DNA from 2 places in the Arthrobacter sp. CC3 genome. Region 1 is predicted to be linked to the other one. Evidence: riboswitches for the same ligand, from Rfam matches in the RefSeq annotation. Region 1 holds a riboswitch; the other holds the start of a gene.
The links. Region 1 has a riboswitch for cyclic di-AMP ahead of PV761_RS09775 (M23 family metallopeptidase). Riboswitches for the same ligand answer to the same signal wherever they lie in the genome.

Region 1 (11,245 bases):
GCACCACGGCAGTCCTGCGTCCGGCAGTCCCACTTTTCAAAGGAATTTCATGGATACGAACACGCCAGCTCAGGCGTCCAACGCTGGGCCCCTGCCAGGCGGGGACCAGGGCAAAACGGCCGGCATGCCCTTGGGCGCCCGGCGACTGGTGCTCATTGGCGGGCTGTGTATCCCGGTCGGGCTTGTCGCAGGGCCATACCTGTTCGGTATCCAGCTGATCGCTGTCGCCGGTGTCGTGGCGGTCAGTGTTGCCTTGTCTTACGGGATCGGGCCTGCATGGTTCACGCGGTGGCCACGGCTGACAGCCGCGGCCGGCGAGGCCTGGATGGCGGCCACGATCGGCTACTGGCTGACCGTCATGGCCGCTGCTGACGCCTCGGCCCCGGCCCCGGAAATGTCCTCAGTACTGTTCTACACCGGCGTTGCTGCCGTTGTGGTGATGGCGGCAGCAGTTCTGGCCGGTACCGTCGGACGCTTCAGGTCCCGCAGACTTCCCGCCGGAGCAGCCGCTTAACGTCCCGACCGCCTTAAACGACCGGTCCGCAGGGCCCCGGGAGGTGTGCTCATCCCCGGGGCCCTGCGGCCGCAGAAAGCCCGGTGCTCTGGTTCAGGCGCCGCTGTCGCCTGTCCGCTCCCGGCGGCGGGACAGATAAATAAGGCCGCCGATGACCGCCAGGACGATGGCGGCGATGCCGACCGTGAGGAGGGCGTTGCTGTCATCGGGCGGCGGTACGCGGTCCGGCACGGTGTTCGCCGGGGCGCTGGCCGTCGCTGTCGCTGTCGCTGTTGCTGTTGCTGTTGCTGTTGCCGTTGCCGTTGCCGTTGCTGATGCCGGCCCGGTTGCCGCGCCCACAGCCGGGTCCTCGACGGTGAAGGCGAAGGTTCCCTCGATCGGGTGGCCGTCGGAGGAAACGGTGCGCCACAGGACCTTGTAGGGTCCGTTGCTTCCCGGTGTGACGTTGGTTGATATGGTCGGTCCCGCGACCGTGACCTCACCGTTGCTGAGCGTTTTTCCGGTTGAGTCTGTCACCGTGATGATACTCAGGTTCAGGCTTTTCGAATCCGTGGGTGGTTCCGAGAGCGTCAGAGTCACAATCTCCGGGGCCGCGGCCACGGTGGTGTCGCGTTCAGGGGATGTTGACTGGAGGGCATCGTGGGCCTGCGCCGGCCCGGCCCCCAGCGCGGTGAACAGCAGGGCACCGGCGAGGGCAAGCACTGCCTTGGAGCGTCCACGATTCAGATCATTCATGAAATTGGTTCTGCAATTCTGGTTGTATCCGGACACTTGACGCCGTACTTTTGCGGCGCGGTGGCCCCCTTAGCAGGCGGGGGCTTGGAGGTTGCAGAACCTGTGCGGGGGTCCCCGGACACCGACCTGCCCGGGAACCGCAGCCCTGGCCGGGACCGTCCGTGGCTGTGCGGGCAGGACCCGGAAACGCGGCGGAATGGTCCCGGTTTCAGAGATCCCGTGCAGCGGCTTCAACCAGGCCGCCAGCGCCCAGAGGGCAGCCTCGCCCCGGGCCAGAAAGATCGCCGTCAGCAGTGTCGCCGCCAGGTGCAGGAGCGTCATTGTTGAACCGGCATCGGCCGCCAGATGCTCGTAGGGCGACGGGGTCTGGGCCGACACCGAACTGGCCGCCGTGGTGGCGAACCCATGGTGGGGCTGGCCGGTAGGACCGGACGTCCCGGCGTCTGCGAGCCGTGAGAAGGCCAGGTGCAGGGCGAGCTGGGAGGCGCCGAGGTAGCCGACCAGGCGCGGGGCGCTCATTTTCCGCCCCGCGAGAAGAACCGTGGAGAGGCCAACAACCGCGGCCACCGCCGTCAGGATCGGCAGTGCCGGGAGCTGCCCGCCGGCGGCGACGTGAGCGCCGCCGGCCAGGGTTAGCACGGTCAGCGCCACGGCACCGGCCCGCGGCAACCGCAGAGGTGCACGGTGCAGGATCATCATGGCTGCCTCCTTCCAGCCCAAATTACCGTTCTACATCATGTAGAACGGTAGCGGTTCTGAACCTTGCTGTGTGAGCTATTTGACGGCGTCGGCCAGTTTCTGCCGGAATTCGGCTTCGGTGTTGAGGGTGAGCTTTTCGCCGTTCAGGAAAAAGGTTGGAGTACCGGAAACGCCAAGAGCTTTCCCGTCGGCAATATCTTTGCGGATCCGTTCCTTGGTCTCTTCAGCAGCCATGGCCGCGTCGTATTTTTCCATGTCCAGTCCAAGCTCTTCGGCGAAGGTCCTGAACAGGGCGTTCTGGAAGTCCTGCTTCTCGCCCCACTGCGGCTGGGTTTCAAACATCTTGGCGTACATCTGTTCGTACTTTCCCTGCTGCGCTGCTGCTTCGACGGCGAGGGCGGCCTGGCCGGAGTTCTTGTGCGATGGCAGGGGGAAGTACCGGTTCACGAAGGTGACCTGGTCACCGAATTCCTTCTTCAGTTCCTCCACCAGCGGCACGGCGGCGCGGCAGGCTTCACATTCGAAGTCCAGGAATTCCACCAGTTGCGCTTTCTCTGTCGCCGGTGAGGTAACGCGGTGGCTGTCCTCGCGCACGAGCTGGGCGTCCGGTGCGGCCTGGGGCTCCACAGGGGCGGGTTTGGCAGCCGTAAAAACGGCGAACCAGATGATGCCTGCGCCCACGATGATGGCCAGCAGGATCCAAATGACCCGGCGGGCTTTTTTGGCGGGGTCCATCGGGGAGTGCTCTGGTCGTGAAGGGGCGGTCTTGGTCGGTGGTGTCATCAGTGATGCATGCTTTCCTGGTCGCGGTGGGCGGCTGGTTCGATCTGGAAGGTGGAGTGTTCAATGCTGACGTCAAAGTGCTCGGCCACGCATCGTTGCAGGTCCGCCAGGATTTCTGTGGCGTGTCCGTCGGTCATGCAGCCGTCTTCGACGGTGACGTGGGCTGAGAGGACCGGTATTCCTGAGGCGACGAGGGATGCGTGCAGGTCATGGACGTCAATGACGTGGGGCAGCTCCAGGATGTGTTCGCGGACCTTGGCCATGTCCAGGCCCTGGGGTGCGTTTTCCATGAGCACATTGACGGTGTCGCGGAGCAGCTTGAGTGTGCGGGGAATGATCAGTACACCGATGAGCAGGGACACGACGGCGTCGGCCTGGACCCAGCCGGTGACGGCGATGATGATGGCCGCTGCGATGACGGCAACGGATCCCAGGGCGTCGTTGAGCACTTCCAGGAATGCGGCCTTCATGTTGAAGTTGTGGTTCCGGCCGGAGGCGAGGACCACCAGGCCGACGGCGTTGCCGGCCAGGCCGATGATGCCGAACCACAGCATCGTGGATCCGGCGATTTCGGGAGGCTCGAAGAGCCGTCGGATTCCTTCGACGATGACGAAGCCGCCGACGCCGAGCAGAAGGGCCGCCTGCCCTGCGGCGGCGATGATTTCGGCACGCTTGTAGCCCCAGGTGCGTTTGAGCGTGGCGGGCTTCAGGGCAAGGGAGGCGGCGATGAGGGCGATCAGCAGACCGGTCGAGTCGGTGAACATGTGGCCCGCGTCGGCCAGGAGCGCCAAGCTGCCGGTGAGGACCGATCCGATGATTTCCGCGATCATCACGGCGAAGGTGATGGAAAATACGATGAGCAGTTTGCCGCGCTGGCGGGTTCCGGCGGCGCCGTGGTCGTGATCATGTCCGCTCATGGGCGTACTTCCAGGGGGTGAAGGTCAGTGGGGGCAAGGGCCTGCTTGTCCTGGGCGCAGTCGGGTTCGGCGCAGCTGCAGATCGGATCGACGGTCAGGATGGTGCCCAGCAAGTCACCCAGGGCGTGCGCCAGCCTGGGGTCCGAGAGTTCGTAGCGGACCCGGCGGCCGGCAGGTTCGGCGGCGACCAGGCCGCAATCGCGCAGGCAGGCCAGATGGTTGGACAGGATCTGGCGGCTGACGCCGATCCCCTCGGCCAGATCGGACGGGAATGCGGGACCGTTTTTCAGTTCCAGCAGGATCGCCGCCCGGGTCGGGTCGGCCAGGGCTTTGCCGAACCGGGCCAGGACATCGATGGTGGAGAGTATGCGCATACCCGAAATGATACAGACGTTTGTGGATTCAGAATATTCTGAATCAAGATCGGCTGACGAACGACGTTCCCGGCAACCGGCAATCGGCGCTGTCCTATTTGCCGGGGTCATGGCCCCGGCCCGTTGTACTGCTGCGTTCATTGAGCCGGGCGAGCATGGCGTTGTAGGCGGTCAGGTCGGCGTCGTTGGTGCGTGCCGCGGCCCGGTCGGTGCGGCGCATCTCGCGGGCGTCGGAGCGTGACCACATGATGGCCACGCCGATGGCGATCAGCAGGGTGGGGATTTCGCCGATGCCCCAGGTGATGGCACCGGCCATCTGCTGGTCCTCCAGGGCAGGCAGTCCCCAGTCCCGTCCCAGCCCGGTGAACCAGTCCGGCTGCAGGAGGGTGGTCGAGCCCATGAGCGTCACGCCAAAGAAGGCGTGGAAGGCCATGGTCGCCAACAGCAGCAGGAGCCGCAGCGGGTAGGGGGCGCGGAGGGGCACCGGGTCTGTGCCGATCATCGAGAGGATGAACAGGTAACCGGTGATGAGGAAGTGGGCGGTCATCAGCTCGTGTCCGGCGTGTTCGCGCAGAGCAAATCCGAAGGCGTCCGAGTAGTAGAACAGCACTATGGAACCGGCAAAGTTGGCGGCAACGAACAAAGGATGCGTCAGGACCGCAGCGGCCCGGGAATGGACCAGGACCATCACCCACTCACGGGGTCCGCGGGAACCGTCCCGCCGGGGCCCAAGCGTGCGCAGCGCAAGCGTTACCGGGGCGCCCAGGACCAGGAAGATGGGCACGATCATGGTCAGGGCCATGTGGTCGAGCATGTGGGCGCTGAAAAGGACCCGGCCGTAGACCGAGGGGCCGCCGGAGGTGAAGAACACCAGTGCGGCCAGGCCAATGAACCACAGTACGGTCCGGATCCACGGCCAGCTGTCTCCGCGCCACCGTAGGCGCCGGGCACCCATGAGGTAGAAGACGGCGGCGGTTATGGCCAGGGCGATCCACAGCCAGTCCGGCCGCCACACCGTAAACCACCGTTCCGGCGTCAGTTCCGGCGGAAGGACATATCCGGTGAGGATTTCGGCCGGGGTGAGGGCGGCGCGGATTTCCTCCCCGCCCGGGGGAGGGGTGCGGCTCAACGCCGCGGCCAGGCCGCTGGCGGCGCCCATGATCAGCAGTTCGGCAACGATGAACCGCCACAGCACCGGGCCCGCACTCCCGCTCGGGGCTTTCTGCTCCAGCGCCGGGATCAGTCGTGCACGGTGCAGGTAGCCGATGATGCCCAGGACGATGACGGCTGCGGTCTTGGCCAGTACCAAGACCCCGTACGGGGAAGTCAGCCCTTCGGGCAGCGGCATCCGGATCGAGGCGTTGATGATGCCGGAGGCGGAGACCAGAATGAAAGCGAACAGGGCCAGGGACGAGAACCGGCGCAGGACAGCGGCTGTGTCCTTGCCCAGTGCTGTTCCGGCGACGGTGAGGGCGATCAGTCCGCCGAACCAGAGGCACACCCCGACCAGGTGCAGGCCCAGGGAGTTGGTGGCCTGCTCGTGGTCGTTGCCGCTGGAGGCGTGGCCGATCAGGATCAGGGGCAGCACCCCTGCCATGGCCAGCAGCGCAGTAGCCGCCAGGGGCGCCGGGGACCGGACACTGAAGAGCAGAGTCGATACCATTGCTGCGATCATGACCACCGCCAGCCACGCATTGCCGGTGGGCAGTTCGCTGATGTAGGCGGCGAGGCCGGCGGAGAACTCGGGGCTGCCCGAGACGGGCAGACCGGCGATGTCCGCGAAGCCCAGCACCAGCACGGCGACGGCTGACAAGGTCCAGAGGACGCTGGCGGCGGCGGCCAGCATCATGATCCGGGTAAAGGCCGGATGTTCGGCCGCCGCCCGGGATGCCCGAACGTCACCGCCGTGGTCCCGGGAACCCCGTCCCGGAGCCTTCAGCAGGGGCGGGACGATGAACGTGGCAAAGACAAGGGCCCCGATCGTTGCAGCCATCGCGAGATTATGTCCGGTCTGCGCGACACCGTATCCCCACCGGACCAGCGCCCCCGGATCCCGGGCCTCAGCCGGAAGAGTTCCCCGGCCAAAGGCTGTCGCAACCAAAAGCACCGCCAGGGCGATTGCACAAGCGACAACCAGCCATACCGGCCTGGGCGAAACAGCCGGCCTCTCCTGTGAAGTGGAGGCTTTGAGGGCCACAATAAGTCCTAACCTGGTCCTGACCCCGTCCCGAAAGGGCAGGAAATGGAGCGCGAAACTGAGGGCAGCGCGCGACACCAGATTATCTGTAGAGTTGTTCACACGTTAATCGCCCGCTCCCAGACGGGCGTACCCGCGCCTGCCAGCACTCCGTACGGTTTGCCAGGGAACTATGGGGAAACGCGAAGCGTTAGCACGTAAAGGTAGCCTAGATGGATGACGCAGATTCCACCCCGAGCCCCCGCCGGGCCGGAGTGTTTTGTCCGGCTTGTCGATGCAGACAAAGTGGAGGCTGTCAGATCCAAGATGCCCGGGGACTCGGACGTGGCGGACCTGGCCGTGATCTTCGGGTTGCTCTCGGACCCTGGCCGGGTCAGGATCCTCATCGCTCTCCTCGAAGGAGAAATGTGCGTGTGCGACCTGGCAGCAACGACCGGTTTGAGCGAGTCCGGGGTCTCCCATGCCCTGCGCCTGCTGCGCGGGCCGCGGGTCGTGTCGGTGCGCCGTTCGGGAAGGATGGCCTACTACTCACTGGCCGACTCCCACGTCCGGATGCTTCTCGATCTCGGCCTGACACACGTCGGCCACACCGGTCAGGACCGGCTGCGGATGGTCGGAAGTGCTCACGCACCCTGACAGGTGCAGTCCGGTCCCGGCAGGGCGATACCCGGTGCAGCGATGTCTGTGCCTGACATGACCGGTCCGGTCTGGCTTCCGTCGCTGCCCCCGTCGCTGGCTGAATACCTGGCGCCTAACCTGCAGCCTGTTCCGCTAATCCCTGCCCTGATGCTCCTGGCCGCAGTGCTCTACCTGGCGGGGGCGATCAGACTGTGGCGGCAGGGCCGGCGCTGGTCCGTGGTGCGGACCTGTTCCTTCCTGCTGGGCTGCCTGGCCCTCATCGTGGTCATGGGCGCCGGCATTGAAGGGTACGGGCTGCGGATGTTCTCCATCTTCATGTTCCAGCAGCTGACCCTGATGATGGCCGTTCCGCCACTGCTGGTCATCGGATCCCCCGGGACACTGCTGCTGCGGGCAACACCGCACGGCAGGATGGGCCGCCCCGTCCTCCGGACAGCACTCTGGGGGCTGCGTTCACGATGGGGACGCCTGGCAATTCACCCCGCCTTCATGATCCCGCTGTTCCTGCTCAGCTTTTACGGGGTGTACTTCTCCGGGCTGGCGGACCTGCTGCTGCCGACCTGGTACGGCCACGTCGGCCTGGAACTGCTGTTTTTGATCTCCGGGATCCTGTTCACGGTGCCGCTGATTTCCGCTGATCCGCTGCCGAGCCGCCAGACCCACTTCGGACGGATGATCGACATCTTCGCGGAGATGCCGCTGCACGCCTTCTTCGGGGTGGTACTCATGATGGCCACCGCACCCATGGTGAAATTCTTCGCCACACCGCCTCCAGGCTGGAACATCAACCCGATAACGGACCAGGGCATAGCCGGCGGACTGGCCTGGTCCTACGGCGAACTGCCGGGAGTGCTCCTGCTGATGTTCATCCTGGTCCGATGGCAACGCGAAGAAACCAAATCCAATGCCAGTATCGACCGGGCCGAACTGACCGCAGGGACCCCCGAACTCGACGCCTACAACGACTACCTGCAGGAGTTGGCGGACAGGCCCGAACCGCGGCGCTGGCCCGAGTAGTCCGGGAACGATTTGACCCTCGTGAGAGTTGTACGGGTTGTAGAAAACACCATCTCCGTTGTTATCGAATTGTGACATATGTGGTGGTCGTGTAATGTTGATTCAGGCTTTTCTGTATTAAGCCTTGGCTCCGGACGCTCAGCCCCGCCGGCGGCGCCATACTACGAACTCACACGGCGGGGGCGGAGGACCCATTAACGGCAGCGTGCTGCCTTGGGGTTAAGACACACAGCGGTACGGGTCCACGCGGGCCGGCGCCGGAACTGTGTCCGGGCTTTTTTCCTTGGTCCGAACCCGACAGCTAACTTCGCAGGCGACCCGAAAGGATCAGCTGTGCCCCCCTCCCGCCACGGCCGCCGCCGCGCCCTTCCCCATGACCGCTCCCGCCGCCGCGCCGCCGCCCGACCTCAGGCTCCGTCCCCGCGCCCGGCCTGGCTGCCCGGGGCTTCGGCTTTTGCCGCTGTTGTCATGCTGGCCGCCGGCATACCCGCCGCGCATGCCGGACTTATTGCCGCCGCAGGTACCGTCGCCGCCGCCCAGCCGGCTGCTGTCGAGGCCGCTGCCCCGGCCATAGCAGCACAGGCACAGGCAGTCATCACCTATCCACGGACTGAAGTCGGGACCCGGCCCGCCGACCGGCCGGCGCCGGCAGCGCCTGCAGGATCCGCTGCCGGGACCCCCGCCGCAGCGGCGGCACCGCCAATGGCCGTACCTGTTGATTCCAGCCTGGGCGCGCCGCTGGCCAGCATGTCCATCTCCTCTCCGTTCGGATTCCGTACCAGCCCGATCACGGGAGGTTCGGGTGAGCTTCATACCGGGCTGGACCTGGTCGCCTCCTGCCAGACCGCAGTGTTCACCGCCGGCTCCGGGACCGTCGTGGAAGCTGGATGGTCCCAGAACGGTGGCGGGAACCGCATCGTGGTTGACCATGGCAATGGCATGAAAAGCACGTACAACCATCTGTCTTCGATAGAGGTTTCGGTCGGTGCGGTGGTGGCCAAGGGCCAGCGGCTCGGCGGGGCCGGAACGACCGGAAACTCCACCGGATGTCACCTGCACTTCGAAATTGTCCGAAACGGCGTAACTGTCGATCCGCAGGGCTGGCTCCGGTCGTGAACCTCACTGAGCCGCGTGAACAGCTCACGGCACCATCGCCGCTGCCCAGGAAGCGGCTCTGGGCTGTTTTCGTCACAGTCGTGGCCCTCACCGCACTGGGTTTCTTTGCCCTGGGCCGGCTTTCGACAGCGCCCGCACTCGTCCAGGACTCGGGCGCGGATGCGGGATTTTCCCGGGACATGCAGACCCATCACGCGCAGGCAGTGGAGATGGCCCTGTTGATCCGGGACAAGTCCGACGACCCCGAGGTCCGGGCGGTCGCCTACGACATTGCCACCGCCCAGCAGCATCAGAATGGCCAGATGTTCGCTTGGCTGCAGGACTGGGGCCTGTCCCAGGCCGGGTCAGCACCGCCGATGGCGTGGATGAGGGCCGGCGGTACTCATGACGGGTCCGGAGCCTCGCACGGGAGCCAAGGAGACGGCGCCGAAGGTGTCATGGAAGGGATGGCCACCCCGGAACAGATGCAGGCGCTTCGCGAATCCTCAGGTGCGGAGGCTGACTGGTTGTTCACGGACTTGATGATCCGCCATCATCAAGGTGGCGTCGCCATGGCCTCCGCCGGTACCCGCTTAGCGGAAACCTCAAAGGTCCGGGACTTCGCCGCCCGTATCGTAGAAGCCCAGACAGCTGAAATTACTGCCCTTGAAGAGCTCCGCGGCCGACTTTGACCGCACCTAAGAAAGCGAGACCGCCCATGTCTGGTAAACCGAAAGCCCACGAGGACCGTAAAGCGCTCCTGGCTGCGGTGCAGGCCAAACAGCGCGCGGCCGACAGGCGGCGGGCCTGGCTGATCTACGGCACGGGTGCGGCCGTGGTCCTCGCAATCGTCGCGGCGGTGAGCTTCGTCGTTGTCGGGGAGGTCCAGCAGCGCGACCGGCTTAATGCCGCGGCGGCCCGGCCCATCGACGGGGAGCAGGACTATCCCGACCAGTCCAGGAACCACACCAGCGAGCCCGTCAGTTATCCGCGGACTCCGGCCACGGGCGGGGACCATGCCCCGGTCTGGACGAACTGCGGGGTCTACACCACGCCCGTGGAACAAACGCGGGCAGTGCATTCTCTGGAACACGGGGCGGTCTGGCTCACCTACCGTCCCGACCTGGGCGCCGACCAGCTCGCCGAGCTGACGGCCTTGGCTGGCAAGCAGGACTATCTCCTGCTCAGCCCGGTAGCCGAACAAGCCAAACCCGTGGTGGCAACAGCCTGGGGCAAACAGCTCGCCGTGGACAGCGGCAGCGATGAACGTCTGGCCCCGTTCATCAAGAAGTACCGTCAAGGGCCGCAGTCCCCCGAACCGGGGGCCGTCTGTTCCGGCGGCATGCAGGGCTGACGCGATGCCAAGCAAGGACAGGGCACCCCGTGCCTACGGGTTCCTGCTGTCCTGGCGATGGCTGGGCATTCTGGGCATGGCCGCGCTGTTTGCCGCGGCCTGCGTGGGGCTGGGTAATTGGCAGATGGACCGGAGGAACCAGGCGGTGGCCGAAATCCGCCGCGTCCAGCAGAACTACGACAAGGCGCCCGTGCCTTACGAAGAGGCCAGCCGCTACTTCGAGGCCCCGGACCCGGACGTGAAATGGACGACGGTTTCTGTCAGGGGTCACTATCTTGCCGAGGACCAACGCATCGTCCGGAACCGGCCCAATCACTCTGCGGCCGGGTACGAGGTTGTGGTGCCGTTCCGCGTGGTCTCCGGGGAAACAATCATTATCAACCGGGGCTGGCTTCCTATCGGGAACAACCGGCCCGGCTACCCGGATACCGTTCCTGCGCCGCCGCGCGGAACCATCGCTGCAGTCGTGCGGATCAAACCCTCAGAAGCTGACTTTGACCGCAGCGCTCCGGAGGGGCAACTGGCCAGCATTGACCTGGCCTCCTACGCGCGCCAGCTGGAGTATCCGGTCAAGACCGGCAGCTATGGGCTCATGGCCTCCGAAACGCCCCCGCCTGAACTCGCACCTCAGGAGCTCGCCCCACCAAAGGTGCAGGAAGGGTCCAACCTTTCCTACGCGTTGCAGTGGATTACCTTCGGGGTCCTGGCCTTTGTCGGGTTCGGCTACATGGCCCGGCAGCAGGCCCGCATCGACCGGGAGGAGCGTGAAATCCAGGAACCTTCCGGGCCCGGACAGCGCACCGGCCCACCAGGCAAACCGCGTCGCCAGGGCTCCGATGACGAGGAAGATGCTCTTCTGGACGCCATGGGCCTCTGACCCGGCGTCAGACAACCTTGCTTTAGCCTCGTTTCGCGCCGGCG
Region 2 (12,094 bases), on a different contig from region 1:
GCGATTGCCCAGGCCCCTGTGGTGACGGTGACCGTCCTGCAAAGCTATGTCCAGGCGGTGCGCACCGTCCACCTGAAGGCATGCCAGTCCGGGGTGTGCAAGGAGGGTGACCTGGCGCTGGCTCCCGGCACCAAGCCCGTGAACCAAGGCTGCGAGGGCCCTGATGCCGTCTACCCTGCGACCGCGTCTCCCGACGGGACACTCTACGGCCACCTTTGGCTGGATCTGATCACGGAGGATCCGATTGACGCCACCGTGTCGGGTGTCGGCACCCACGGCACACCCCTGCCCGTCCGCACGATTACCTTCACGCCCAAACTCACGCAGTGCCCAAAGTTCATCACCGCAAACCTTCTCCTGGATGCCGACGGGGTGCGTCAGGCCTGAACCGCACCCACTGAGCAGCCGACCACGATAAGAGCGTTTCCGGCACCGGTCAGGACCATGGCACCAAGACCAGGCCTTGCAGGCGGGGCCCGGTGGCCCAAAACTCATTCAACAACCCCGCAGCATGCCGCCGGTCCGGTAGCCGCACGATGGCACTTATCTCCGCGCCCACGGGCACACCCCTGACAATGACGGCGGTCCTGGTGCAGGATGCGCACACTGTGTATCCCTCGCCTCGATCCCCCGACGCACGCAACCACCCCCCGGCTCCTTTACGGCTTGGATCCGGTCACCAACAGTCATGTCCTGGTTCTGGCCGGAACGAAGACGTTGTGCATGCGAAAGATCTAAAACGGCCCGTTAGCTGGAGACAACCCAGATCGAGGCGGCCGCGGCCGATCCGAGATCGATTTCGTTTCCGCTGTCCTCCACGCGGACGCTGGTGACGTCGGCGTAGGGGCGCTGGCCGAGGACGGTCAATCGTGTGTTTGGCCGGAGTCCAAGTTCGGAGAAGTATCGGAGCATGTCCGGGTTGGCGTCCGAGATCCTGGTGATGGTGACCCCGCGGACGGGGGTCACGGTGGTTAGCTGGCCGGCGGCCGGAAGATGGGGCTGACCGTCCGCAGTCGGGATCGGGTCACCGTGCGGGTCATGCGTGGGATGGCCGAGGTGGGCAGCGATTCTCTCGATCAGGGCGTCCGACACCGCGTGCTCGAGTACTTCGGCCTCGTCATGGACTTCATCCCAGCCATAGTGGAGCACCTCGACCAGGAACGTCTCCAGCAGCCGGTGCCTGCGGACCATGGTGAGTGCATGCTCCCGTCCGAGATCGGTCAATTCGATGCTGCCGTAGGGGGCGTGGGAGAGGAGTCCCTGCCGGGCCAGTTTCCGGATTCCGTCGGAGACCGTGGGCGGGGTCACCCCCAAGCGTTCGGCCATGACGCTAATGGTGATCGGCGTGGCGGACCATTCGGTGGCGGTCCAGATCAGCTTGAGGTAGTCCTGGGCGGAATGGGTCAGGTCGGATACAGGCATAACAGAGATTTTATCAACAAAACATGAATGTTAGACTTCTCAAACAATGATGTTTGAAGATGGAGGTCCTGTGGACGCCCTGAAATCGGCGAAGTCCAAAATGCCGAGCAGGCGGGCGATGCTGTCCGGTGCCGCCGCCTTTGCTGCCGTGCCGGCGCTGTCGGCCTTTACCGCACCGGAACCCAAAGGCCCGGGGGAAACCTCAGGTCCGGAAGGCATGAATCACGGCGCCATGCAGCCACCGGCCGCCAACAAGCCTGCGAACGCAGGCACCCCGGCATCGGTGGCGATGACACAGGCCGGGGTGCCGGATTCCCCACCGGATCGGTGCCCGTGGAACGGGCAGGGATTGACCCTTCGTCCATCCTGCGGGACTTTGACCGCGGCAAAACCAGCACCCTGCCGGACGGGCGGACCCTGCGGGAGTGGGACATCGTGGCGGTGGACAAGGATTTCGAGATCGCTCCGGGGGTGACGTTTCCGGGCTGGAGCTATAACGGCCGGATCCCCGGACCCTCGCTCTGGGCCCGGGAAGGCGATGCGCTGCGGATCAACTTCACCAACGCCGGGGCGCACCCGCACACGATGCATTTCCACGGTGTCCACAGGGCCGAAATGGACGGCACTCCGGGAATCGGCCCAGGGTCCATTTCCCCTGGGCAGAGCTTCACTTACGAGTTCGATGCGACCCCGTTTGGCACGCACCTGTACCACTGCCACCAGTCACCGCTGGCCCCGCATATCGCCAAAGGCCTCTACGGGGCCTTCATTATCGAACCCAAGGAGGGCCGGCCCAAGGCCGATGACGAGATGGTGATGGTCATGAACGGCTACAACACCGACGGCGGGGACGACAACGAGTTCTACTCCGTCAACGGCTTGCCTTTCCACTTCATGGACTACCCGGTCCAGGTCAAACAGAACGAACTGGTGCGGATCCACCTGATCAACGTGCTGGAATACGACCCGATCAACTCGTTCCACGTCCACGGGAACTTCTTCCATTACTACCCCACCGGGACCATGCTGACACCGAGCGAATACACTGACACCATCTCCCAGGTTCAGGGCCAGCGCGGCATGCTTGAGGTGCGCTTCCCGTATCCGGGCAAGTACATGTTCCACGCGCACAAGACCGAATTCGCCGAACTGGGCTGGATGGGCTTCTTCGAGGTGAGCGCATCATGACACGCACCCACACCACACCGGCCGCACCGGCATCAACGTCAGCGCCGGCATCCACGTCAACAGATCAGACAGTCGTCCGGCGGCCGAAACCCCGGTGGCTGCTCGGTCTCGGACCCCTGGTCCTGATAGCCGTCCTCCTGGGCCTGTTTTCCCTGCTGAACGGCCCGGGCCTGTCCCGGCTCGGCCAGGGAGTTCCACCCAAGGAAGAAGTGGCGGTGGAGGACGTCCGGCTGACCCCGGGCCAGATCATCATCACTGTCCGCAACGAAGGCCCGGACCCGGTGGCCATCGCCCAGGTCAACGTCTCGGACTACTACGCAGCCTTCACCCAGACCACCGAGACCATGGCCCCGCTGCAGACCAGCACCATCACCGTCAGCTACCACTGGGTGGACGGGGACCCCTACGAGATCGCCCTGGTGACCTCCATCGGGGGCAAGATCCCCGCCGCCATCGACGCCGCCGCGCTGAGCCCCGAACGCGACGGCTCCTTTTTCGGCCTGATGGCACTGCTCGGCGTCTACGTCGGAGTCATCCCGGTGGCGCTGGGAATGCTCTGGATGCCTTTCGTCCGGCGCTCCTCCGCCGCCTGGGTGCGCGGACTGCTCGGCGTCACCGTCGGGCTGCTGGCCTTCCTGACCTTCGACGCCACCCTTGAGGCCTTTGATCTCGTCGCCGGCACCAGCGCCTTCGGCGGACCCCTCGTCGTGATCCTGGGGGCGCTGCTGTCCTACCTGGTGCTGGAGGCGACCGACGCCTGGATGCGCCGGCACCAGGACCTGCACACCACAGGGGAGCCCGCCGCACTTTCGCCGCGCAGGCTGGCACTACTGATCGCCGTCGGCATCGGGCTGCACAACCTCGGAGAGGGCCTTGCCATCGGCTCGGCCTACGCCGTGGGCTCCTTGGCCCTGGGCGCCTCCCTGATCATCGGCTTCGCCATCCACAACACCACCGAAGGCCTTGCCATCGTCACCCCCATGGCCCGAACAAGACCCTCCCTTGCCCGCCTCGCCGTCCTGGGCCTGATCGCCGGCGCCCCTGCCGTGCTCGGGGCACTGATCGGCTCCACCGTGTACCAGCCCACCCTGGGCGCATTCCTCCTCGGTCTCGGCGCCGGGGCCGTCGGCCAGGTCGCTGTCAAGCTCCTGCCAATGCTCAAGGACCCCGAAGGAAAGACCTTCACGCCGCTGACCGCCGGGGGAATCGTGGCAGGCCTGGCCGTCATGTTCGGCACCGGCCTGCTCGTCGTGGCCTGAAACCGGCCAAACCCGTGCCGGCGGAGGCCCGTGCCATGCCACCTGGCCATGGCAGCCGTTGAGACAGTAGGGATCCATCCGGCCGGTCCCGACCTGTTCGATCAGGTTGTTGTCCTGATGGATCAAGCTGGCGCGGGATAATGAGGCCATGGCCAAGACTCCCGCCCAGCGCATCAAAAAACACGGCAGCAAAGCCACGGTCCCCGCCCACCAACTGCCTCCTGTGATCAACTCCACAACCAGCCGGTCGCCGCAAAAGGCGCAAGGTAACAGCAACCTGATCGTTGTTGCCGGCGTCGTAGCCAGCCTTTTCTTGTTCTGGTACCTGCACTTGCTCACGCTGAACCAGATGACGCAGTTGTCCGGCGGTCTCGCGATGCCGGATTCCCTTGTGGGCGGCTTTTCCACCGAGTATGTTGGGCAGCTGCGCGCTGCCATGGACGATGACGCCCGCGGGCAGCTCGGCTACGTCCACAAAACCGCGGGGACGCTGTTTCCTCTCATTTTCGGCTTCAGTTGGCTCCTGCTGATCGGCACGAACGTGGCCGTCAAGACCGTGCGTTGGGCGTTGTGGATGGCGCCGATACTCTTCGTCATCATCCGACTGTGGGCCAACGCTGCCGTTGACGCCGCCCTTGCTCCTGCCACGCCCGATGCCAGCGCGGTGGCTGCGGCGTCAGCCCTCACGGTCGGGGGCTGGGTGCTTCTCTTCCTGAGCCTGATGGCGGGAGGGGCGGCGGTGTTCCTGGGACGCCGGGACGCCCGGCGGAGGCCCAGGCTGCCCTGACGATCCGCTGTTCCCAGCGGAGAATGTGAAGGTTTCCACACGAACGAACCGCGGGTGAAGTCAGTATTGCCGGTCTCATGTGGTTCGGACGGGCCCTCTGGGACCAACGAAAGAATCAAGTCCGACGTCAGAGCTTCCGCAGCCGCCGCCACATGGGTCAAAGGCGGCAGACGGCATCAAAGGCGACGGGCCGATAGTGGTCAAGGCCAAATGATGGCGTTCCGAATCCTTAACCATATTTAAGCGACGATGAGCAGCATGGTGGCGCACGGGATGGGCGAGACCCCGACTCCTCCAGTTGCGCTGACCCGGCGCACGTAATGCCGTGACGCCCCTTCCGCAAAGATAACGGAACGATTACGGTCCGATTAGTCAGCTATAGTTGAGCCTGAAGCATCGATACCAAAGCGTTACCTGATCCGGAGCCAGGCTCTGCCAGCGGATCAGGTGCACGAGTCACCAACTGGCAGAGGCGGAGGAACCATAACCGGCAGTCGCAGGACTGCCTTGGGGTGAAGTCCGTCAGCAGCAAGCCCTCATCGAGCTAAAAATCCTTCCGGGGACATCTCTGCGCAGAGTGCTTGTTACGGCGGACCGGGTCTTTGAACTCTCTGACCCGAATCCGACAGCTAACTTCGCAGGCTTACCCGGAGAGGAAAAAATCTTGGCCAGGCAATACTCCAGGGGCCGCCGACGCGCGACAGGCCCCGCTTCGGCGCGCCGGGCGACCGAGGTGTTTACCGCGGACAGGCCCCGCGATCCGCAGCGCGAAGCACGCCGTCGCCGGGGACCCTTCCGCCAGATCACTGATTTCGCCGCCTCCAGCGGTATCGGCCAGAAGGCCGGCATCGCGTTGGCAGCAACGGGCCTGGCACTCACCGTGACTGTTCCGGTGACCGGCCCTGTGATGGCCGCCCAGGAACCCGTTCAGGCCGCGTCCGCCGTTTCCACCGCCCCACAGCCTGAAATTTCCGCGGCGCCGGGAGCTCGAATCGACTTCAGCCGCTCCCCGGTAGCCACGAAGGCGGACCCGGACGGCAAGCTGAAACAACTGCTCAGTGCCCAGTCGGCCGGTGCCATCACCCGCGCAGCCTCCGCTGGAACTCTTGGCGCTCCGCTCGCTGCGATGACCACAGTTTCGCCGTTCGGGCTCCGGGTCAGTCCCATCACAGGCGGTTCAGGAGATTTCCATCGGGGACAGGACCTCGTCGCCCAGTGCGGCACTTCCGTCCTGGCCGCTGCCGCAGGTACCGTCACCTTCGCAAGTTGGGACCAGTATGGCGGAGGGAACCGCGTGGTCGTGGATCACGGCAACGGCCTGAAAACCACATACAACCACCTGTCTTCCTTCAACGTGACCAAGGGGCAGGCAGTATCCCGGGGAGACGTGGTGGCCTTCAGTGGGACCACGGGCGCCTCCACCGGCTGCCACCTCCACTTCGAGGTTGAAGTCAACGGGAAAGTTGTCGACCCCACCGGCTGGCTCTAAATTCAACTGATAGCGGGCTCCGCGCAAGCTTGCTCGCAGCGGCGGCCGGCTTCCATGCAGATACGCCAATGCTCGTGCATGCGATTCGCACTCGTCCGGGAGTCCGTGCAGACGGTCTGACAGGCTTTCAGGACGGCCCTGGTGATGTCCGATTTCGTAGCCGGTGTGCCGGGACAAGATATTCCCGGTAATGCCGCAGATGTAGGCGCTGCATATGGCCCAGTGCACTCGCTGCACGTCAGAGGTAGCCGGGATGGCCGTGCGCCTGAGCTGCCGGCACTCCTGACGCTGGAAGAAGTGGAAATGATCACTGAGTTCGGCGCAGTCCACGTTCCCGGAAAACCCGGGTCGTCCTGACGGCCACAGTCCGGGCTGGTGCGCGGCTCTACCGTGGAGCGTCGGGATCTGATGCGATCTCTGGCGCTGGCTCCTGGCGATGAGGGCAAAAGTTGCCGCTGATGCGAACGGAGAGATGCCCTGCAGCCGGACGGACTCCGGGCCGGGATCACCGAAGCTGGGGCGCTTTCGCACAGGACCTAGCGGTCCAACGCCGAGCCCGTGCCGAGCATCTTTCCGCCACGCCGATGGCATGCTGGGCGGGGTCGGCCCGCTACCCGCCGCCTCCAGGCCTCGGGCCGAATTTCGTCACACGCCAATCATGTCCCCTGGAAGCTTCGCGTTTATACCGGCGATCGGTAGCGCAAGCGAGGGGATCCAGGCCGGCGCAGAAGTGAAAGATGTACGCCGCCATCTCTGATCTCCGAAGTACGGTCGAGGCCCGGTCCGGGGCGCGTCTGGTCACTCACCAAAGGTCATCGAAGCCGGGCTGGGCAGAACAGCTTACGCAGTGTCAGCAATCTGGAAATTGCCGGAGGCGGATGCGTCCGGGCCGCTGGATCGCCAAAAAGTTATGGTATAAAGCCTAGGCGGCAGGAAGCGATTCGATAATGTTGATGAACCGGGTAGTGACGAGGGGTGATGGGTGATGGCTGTCGCTGCTCTCATCCTCACCGGAGTTTTTGCCCTGCTCGACGTCGCGCGCCACGTGATCCAGCGTCACCGCACGGGCGACGCCGGGATCCGGCAGTTCTCGGTCGGGCCTGGATCCCTGCAATGGTGGGCGCACTGGGGCATGGAATTCGGCACCCTGATCACGGGCGTGGCCGCGCCTATCGCAGACCTGACCGGACTCGCGCCGCTCGAGGTTCTGGACCACCCGGTGGCTCGCGGTGTCGGCACGGCACTTGCCGTGCTCGGCATCCTGGCTACCTTCGCCGCCCAACTTGCGATGGGAGCATCCTGGCGTATCGGTGTGGACGAAACCGAGCGAACCGTCCTGGTCACTTGGGGCCCGTTCCGGCTCGTCCGCAACCCGATCTTCAGTGCCGTGTTCCTGGCGTTCCTGGGCCTGACGCTGATGGTGCCCAACGTGGTCGCGGTCGCCGGGTTCGCCGCCATCCTTGTCGGCACCCAGATGCAGGTGCGCCGGGTGGAAGAGCCATACCTGCGCCGTACGCATGGCACCGCATATACCGACTACGCCTCACGGGTGGGCCGATTCCTGCCCGGCATCGGACGGCTGCGGTCTGATCAGCGGAATGAGCGTTGATGTCTGGCACGGGACGGCAGTCTGTAACCCCGGCAGGCAGCTGATGCCGTCCACCCGGGACCGCGCACCGCTTCAGCTGCCGACGCCACCTGCTACTTAGAGGAAAGCACCGAGGAAAATCACTGTTCCCGTGAAGGGCAACCGTGGCATCCGCGCACAAGAACCCGACCCTCATATGGTCGCCTCGGGATATGTAGCTGTCTTCGACAAGGACAGCCTGCACGCCGGCCAACCGAATCTAGCCCCGCCCGCCGCGCTGGGCCAATGACGAGGACGGAAACCATGAGGAGTGGGGCAGAATTCGCGCAGCACTTTGAGAAGCTCAAGGTAGGAAATCGCCTCCTGCGGCAGCCGCCCCATCTGCAGATCTCCGGCTCTTCCAGGTCGACGAGACGCACTATCCGTCTCAGCAAACACTCAGGCCCCGGACATCACCCTGTTACCTTGCCGTTATACGTTGTTGAGGACCGATGCTTCCCCTCCGTAGAAGGAAATCATGGCCTTATCGTCTGACCTGTCCGATACCGTCGACCCGTCCGCCGTCGCGCCGCCCCCGGGCGCTCCACCCAGGGGCGCGGCCCCGCGCGGGAGGAGGACGTTCCTACACGGCTTCAGGGACGATGCCCCGGCCTCGCTGGTTGTCTTCCTGGTGGCGCTGCCGCTGTCCCTGGGCATCGCCGCGGCCTCGGGAGCTCCGGTCATGGCCGGTCTCATCGCTGCTGCGGTCGGCGGGATCGTTGCCGGCGCCCTGGGTGGCTCGCCGCTTCAGGTGAGCGGGCCGGCGGCCGGCCTGACGGTCGTCGTTGCCGGACTCGTGGACGAGTTCGGCTGGGCCGCGACGTGCGCGATCACGGCCGCCGCCGGTGTGGTGCAGCTGCTGCTGGGCTTCAGCCGGGTGGGGCGGGTGGCACTGGCCGTCTCCCCGGTGGTCGTCCGGGCGATGCTCGCGGGTATCGGCGTCACCATTGTCCTGCAACAGCTCCAGGTCCTGCTCGGTTCCAAGCCAGCAGGGTCACCGGTGGAAAACCTTGCCCGGCTTCCCGAGGCTGTCACCGGGGTCGAACTGCACTCTGCCGTGCTGGGCCTGCTGGTCATCGGGCTGCTCGTTGCATGGAAGCATCTGCCGCCGGCCGTGCGGAAGGTCCCGGGGCCCCTGGCCGCCGTCGTCGCCGGCACCGCAGTCTCGATAGCGTTCGCGCCCGGGATTGAACGGATCACCGTCTCCGGGTCCGTGTTCGATGCCGTGGCCTTGCCGGAGCTGCCCGAGGGAAGTTGGGCGACGGCGGGCATGGCGGTCATTTCGGTGGCGCTCATTGCCAGCATCGAATCGCTGCTGTCCGCGGTAGCCGTGGACAAGATGCACAGTGGTACCCGCACCAACCTCAACCGGGAACTCGTGGGCCAGGGCTCGGCCAACCTTGTGTCCGGGATGCTCGGCGGCCTCCCCGTTACCGGGGTGATCGTGCGCAGCGCAACCAATGTGGAAGCGGGCGCCAGGACCCGGAAGTCCGCAGTGCTGCACGGTGTCTGGGTCCTGCTGTTCTCCGCGCTGTTCGCCGGACTGATCCAATTGATCCCGCTGGCCGTCCTGGCCGGGCTACTGATCGTTATCGGCGCCCGCCTGATCAAGATCGCGGACATCAGGACAAGCCTGCGCACCGGAGAGATCTGGGTCTACGCCGTGACGCTTTTGTGCGTTATCTTCCTTAACCTCCTGGAGGGCGTCACTATCGGCCTGGGCCTCGCCGCCGTGTTCGTGTTGTGGCGTGTCCTTCGCGTCACCATCCAGGTCCTGCCGCCCAAGCCGGGCCCTGACGGTATGTGGCGCGTCGGGATCGCCGGTTCCTGCAGTTTCTTCGCGCTTCCCCGGTTGAACCGGGTGCTGCACTCGATCCCCGAAGGCATGGACGTGCTGGTGGAACTCGGCGCGGACTATCTCGACCATGCCTTCCACGAGGCCCTGCTCGCCTGGAAGAAACAGCACACCGCGACCGGGGGCACGGTCCGTCTCGAGGAGCACGGAAACACGGTGTTCCGGGACGCGGCAGGCAACACTCCCCAACATCAGGAGGCCCTGGAACTCCCGCTGCCGCCCAGGGCCAACTGGCAGTCCGGCAACGTGGACGACGTCGAGCAGTTGGGACTGCGGTCCATCCTTCTTGGCGTCGACAAATACCACCGCCGGCACGCGGACAAAGTACTCCCGCACGTGAAGGATCTCGCAGACGGCCAGAACCCAGACACCCTGTTCATCGCCTGCGTAGACTCACGGGTCAACCCCAACCTGATCACCAGCAGCGGCCCGGGCGACTTGCTAACCCTGCGCAACATCGGCAACGTGGTCTGCAGGCCCAGCGAAGACACCTCCATCGAATCCGCTCTGTCATTTGCAGTCACCGGGCTCGGCGTGGAATCCATCGTGATCTGCGGCCACTCCAACTGCGGAGCCATGAAGGCCGTCATCGCAGATGCCGAATCCGGCACCGGGCCGGATGCCTCCGGCCTGGGCCAGGCCTTCAGCTCCTGGCTCGAACACGCCCGTCCCAGCCACCGTGCATACCTGGACGGGCATCCGGTGGCAGCCGCTGCAGCAGCGGCGGGCTTCGGACGCCTGGATCAGCTGGGGATGGTCAACGTGGCCGTGCAGTTGCGCAAACTGGAAGACCACCCGCTGGTGGGACCCGCACTGGCAGAAGGCCAACTGCAGGCCACGGGGCTCTTCTTCGACATCGCAACAGCCCGGGTGATCCTGGTCACCGCGGACGGAATCCAGCACCTCGACCAGCCAGCCGGGCAGTCCCTGAGGATTTAGCACCGCCCACGTCTCTTGGTCTGAGGACCCGTAGGCCATCCCGCTCCCGGGATGGCCTACGGGTCCGGCGAAACGATTTTGGGCCCGGCCGGCGACCGGCACTCAGCCGATCCCTGATTTACACGTTCGATACCTGCACTACGGGCGACCCCACCGAAAACCGGCGAGAGAACAAGCCGTTTCGGCCGCGGTCTGCATCGATTCGCATCGCATCGGGCAGCCTGCCAATGACCTGAGCTGAACACGTTCTCGGCTGGCGCGTGCTGAGCGACCGAGGGTTTGGCGGACTACGGGACGGGTGTGGGGACCCTTCGCGCGCCCAGATCCGTTCGTCGGGCAACCCAAAAGCCGCCCGTCGGCAGTCCGGAATCTACAAGAACAATGGCCAGCACCCGGCCGGTCCACTGATTTTTCCGCCACAGGAACAGGGCCAGAAGTACGTAGGCGACGAACAGCGCACCGTGCACAGGGCCCAAGAGTTGAACTCCGCCCGCCTGCCCTATCCCGTACTTCACGATCGTTGCCAGGATAAGCAGCAGCCATGACACAGCTTCAGCCACGGCCAACACTCGGAATACACGCAGAAAGTCCATGGGACCAAAAGTTAGCAGCCTTGGCTGGGAGAATGCCGGGGAGCGTTCTGATCCGATCCGCCAGCATGACCCGTACCACTGCCGCGTCAAAGTCCGGGACTACATGCCCGCGCTGCCCGCGGGCTCCGGCGGAAGTATGGCCTACCGTGACCATCGGACGGCCGCTTCGCGTTACGGCGCCGGGGCGGTTCGCTGTAACGGGTAATAAGTCGGTGCACGAAAGCCATCACCTGAGCTGTGATGGCGCCCTTGCCGCAAGCTGACGCCTGGCGCTTCGCCGCACCCAGGTTAGGCGCCTCGTCGCTGGGTCGCCAGGGGTGGCTTTCAGCGGCTGTTGGCCGGCGCACGGTTTGCTTATTACTATGAGCCTTAGTAGATAAGGAAGACGGCGGCGCCAATGCGCTCACGGACAAGGATATCTACCGTCGGCAACGACGCTTCGTTGCTTTCGGTCGTAGCTTCAACAGGCACTGCGCTTGCTGTCGGCACGGGGCGGATGCACGAGCAGATGATGAACGGCATGCCGGACATGGCCGGCGGCCGACCGGAAGCCCTCAGACACCTACCTGAGAATTATGGAGGCTTACTATGAGTGAAGTGCTTCTTCCCTTGGCTCTGCTGGCATGCCCGCTGACCATGGGGCTGATGATGTGGTTCATGATGCGTGGTGGTAAAGACAGCTCGGAGCCGTCCCCGCCAGCTGACAACGACGCCGAACTGGCAAAACTCCGTGCCCAAGTTGACCAACTGCGCGCGGCCCAGCGGGAAGCCGCAGGCACCACCGTGGAGCCGCCTGCCACAGCTGACGGATTCCGATGAGCGGGCTTGTGCTCGCCGCGGCAGTCCTTGTGGCATCGCTGGCCCTGACGTACTTCTTCTGTCTGCGTCCGATGCGCCGGGGCCGGTGCGCCATGGCGCCCAAGGCCCAGGCCTAC

Region 2: it holds a riboswitch for cyclic di-AMP, as region 1 does, so the genes downstream of both, PV761_RS20875 (peptidoglycan DD-metalloendopeptidase family protein) here and PV761_RS09775 (M23 family metallopeptidase) in region 1, are expected to answer to the same signal.

What each region holds. Positions count from the first base shown of each region.
Region 1 is NZ_JARCCY010000013.1:525-11,769, reverse strand. It holds gene PV761_RS09820 (hypothetical protein) at 50-514, shown strand; gene PV761_RS09815 (copper resistance CopC family protein) at 608-1,249, opposite strand; gene PV761_RS09810 (hypothetical protein) at 1,319-1,948, opposite strand; gene PV761_RS09805 (thioredoxin domain-containing protein) at 2,024-2,731, opposite strand; gene PV761_RS09800 (cation diffusion facilitator family transporter) at 2,731-3,648, opposite strand; gene PV761_RS09795 (metalloregulator ArsR/SmtB family transcription factor) at 3,645-4,022, opposite strand; gene PV761_RS09790 (cytochrome c oxidase assembly protein) at 4,117-6,015, opposite strand; gene PV761_RS09785 (metalloregulator ArsR/SmtB family transcription factor) at 6,436-6,855, shown strand; gene PV761_RS09780 (cytochrome c oxidase assembly protein) at 6,898-7,875, shown strand; cyclic di-AMP (ydaO/yuaA leader) riboswitch at 8,020-8,205, shown strand; gene PV761_RS09775 (M23 family metallopeptidase) at 8,209-8,991, shown strand; gene PV761_RS09770 (DUF305 domain-containing protein) at 8,988-9,662, shown strand; gene PV761_RS09765 (DUF3105 domain-containing protein) at 9,689-10,324, shown strand; gene PV761_RS09760 (SURF1 family protein) at 10,329-11,201, shown strand.
Region 2 is NZ_JARCCY010000049.1:3,505-15,598, reverse strand. It holds gene PV761_RS20900 (hypothetical protein) at 1-387, shown strand, start outside; gene PV761_RS20895 (metal-dependent transcriptional regulator) at 748-1,422, opposite strand; gene PV761_RS20890 (multicopper oxidase domain-containing protein) at 1,756-2,610, shown strand; gene PV761_RS20885 (ZIP family metal transporter) at 2,607-3,869, shown strand; gene PV761_RS20880 (hypothetical protein) at 4,018-4,656, shown strand; cyclic di-AMP (ydaO/yuaA leader) riboswitch at 5,101-5,316, shown strand; gene PV761_RS20875 (peptidoglycan DD-metalloendopeptidase family protein) at 5,321-6,145, shown strand; gene PV761_RS20870 (isoprenylcysteine carboxylmethyltransferase family protein) at 7,131-7,754, shown strand; gene PV761_RS20865 (bifunctional SulP family inorganic anion transporter/carbonic anhydrase) at 8,251-10,566, shown strand; gene PV761_RS20860 (DUF3817 domain-containing protein) at 10,854-11,159, opposite strand; gene PV761_RS20855 (hypothetical protein) at 11,748-11,978, shown strand; gene PV761_RS20850 (hypothetical protein) at 11,975-12,094, shown strand, end outside.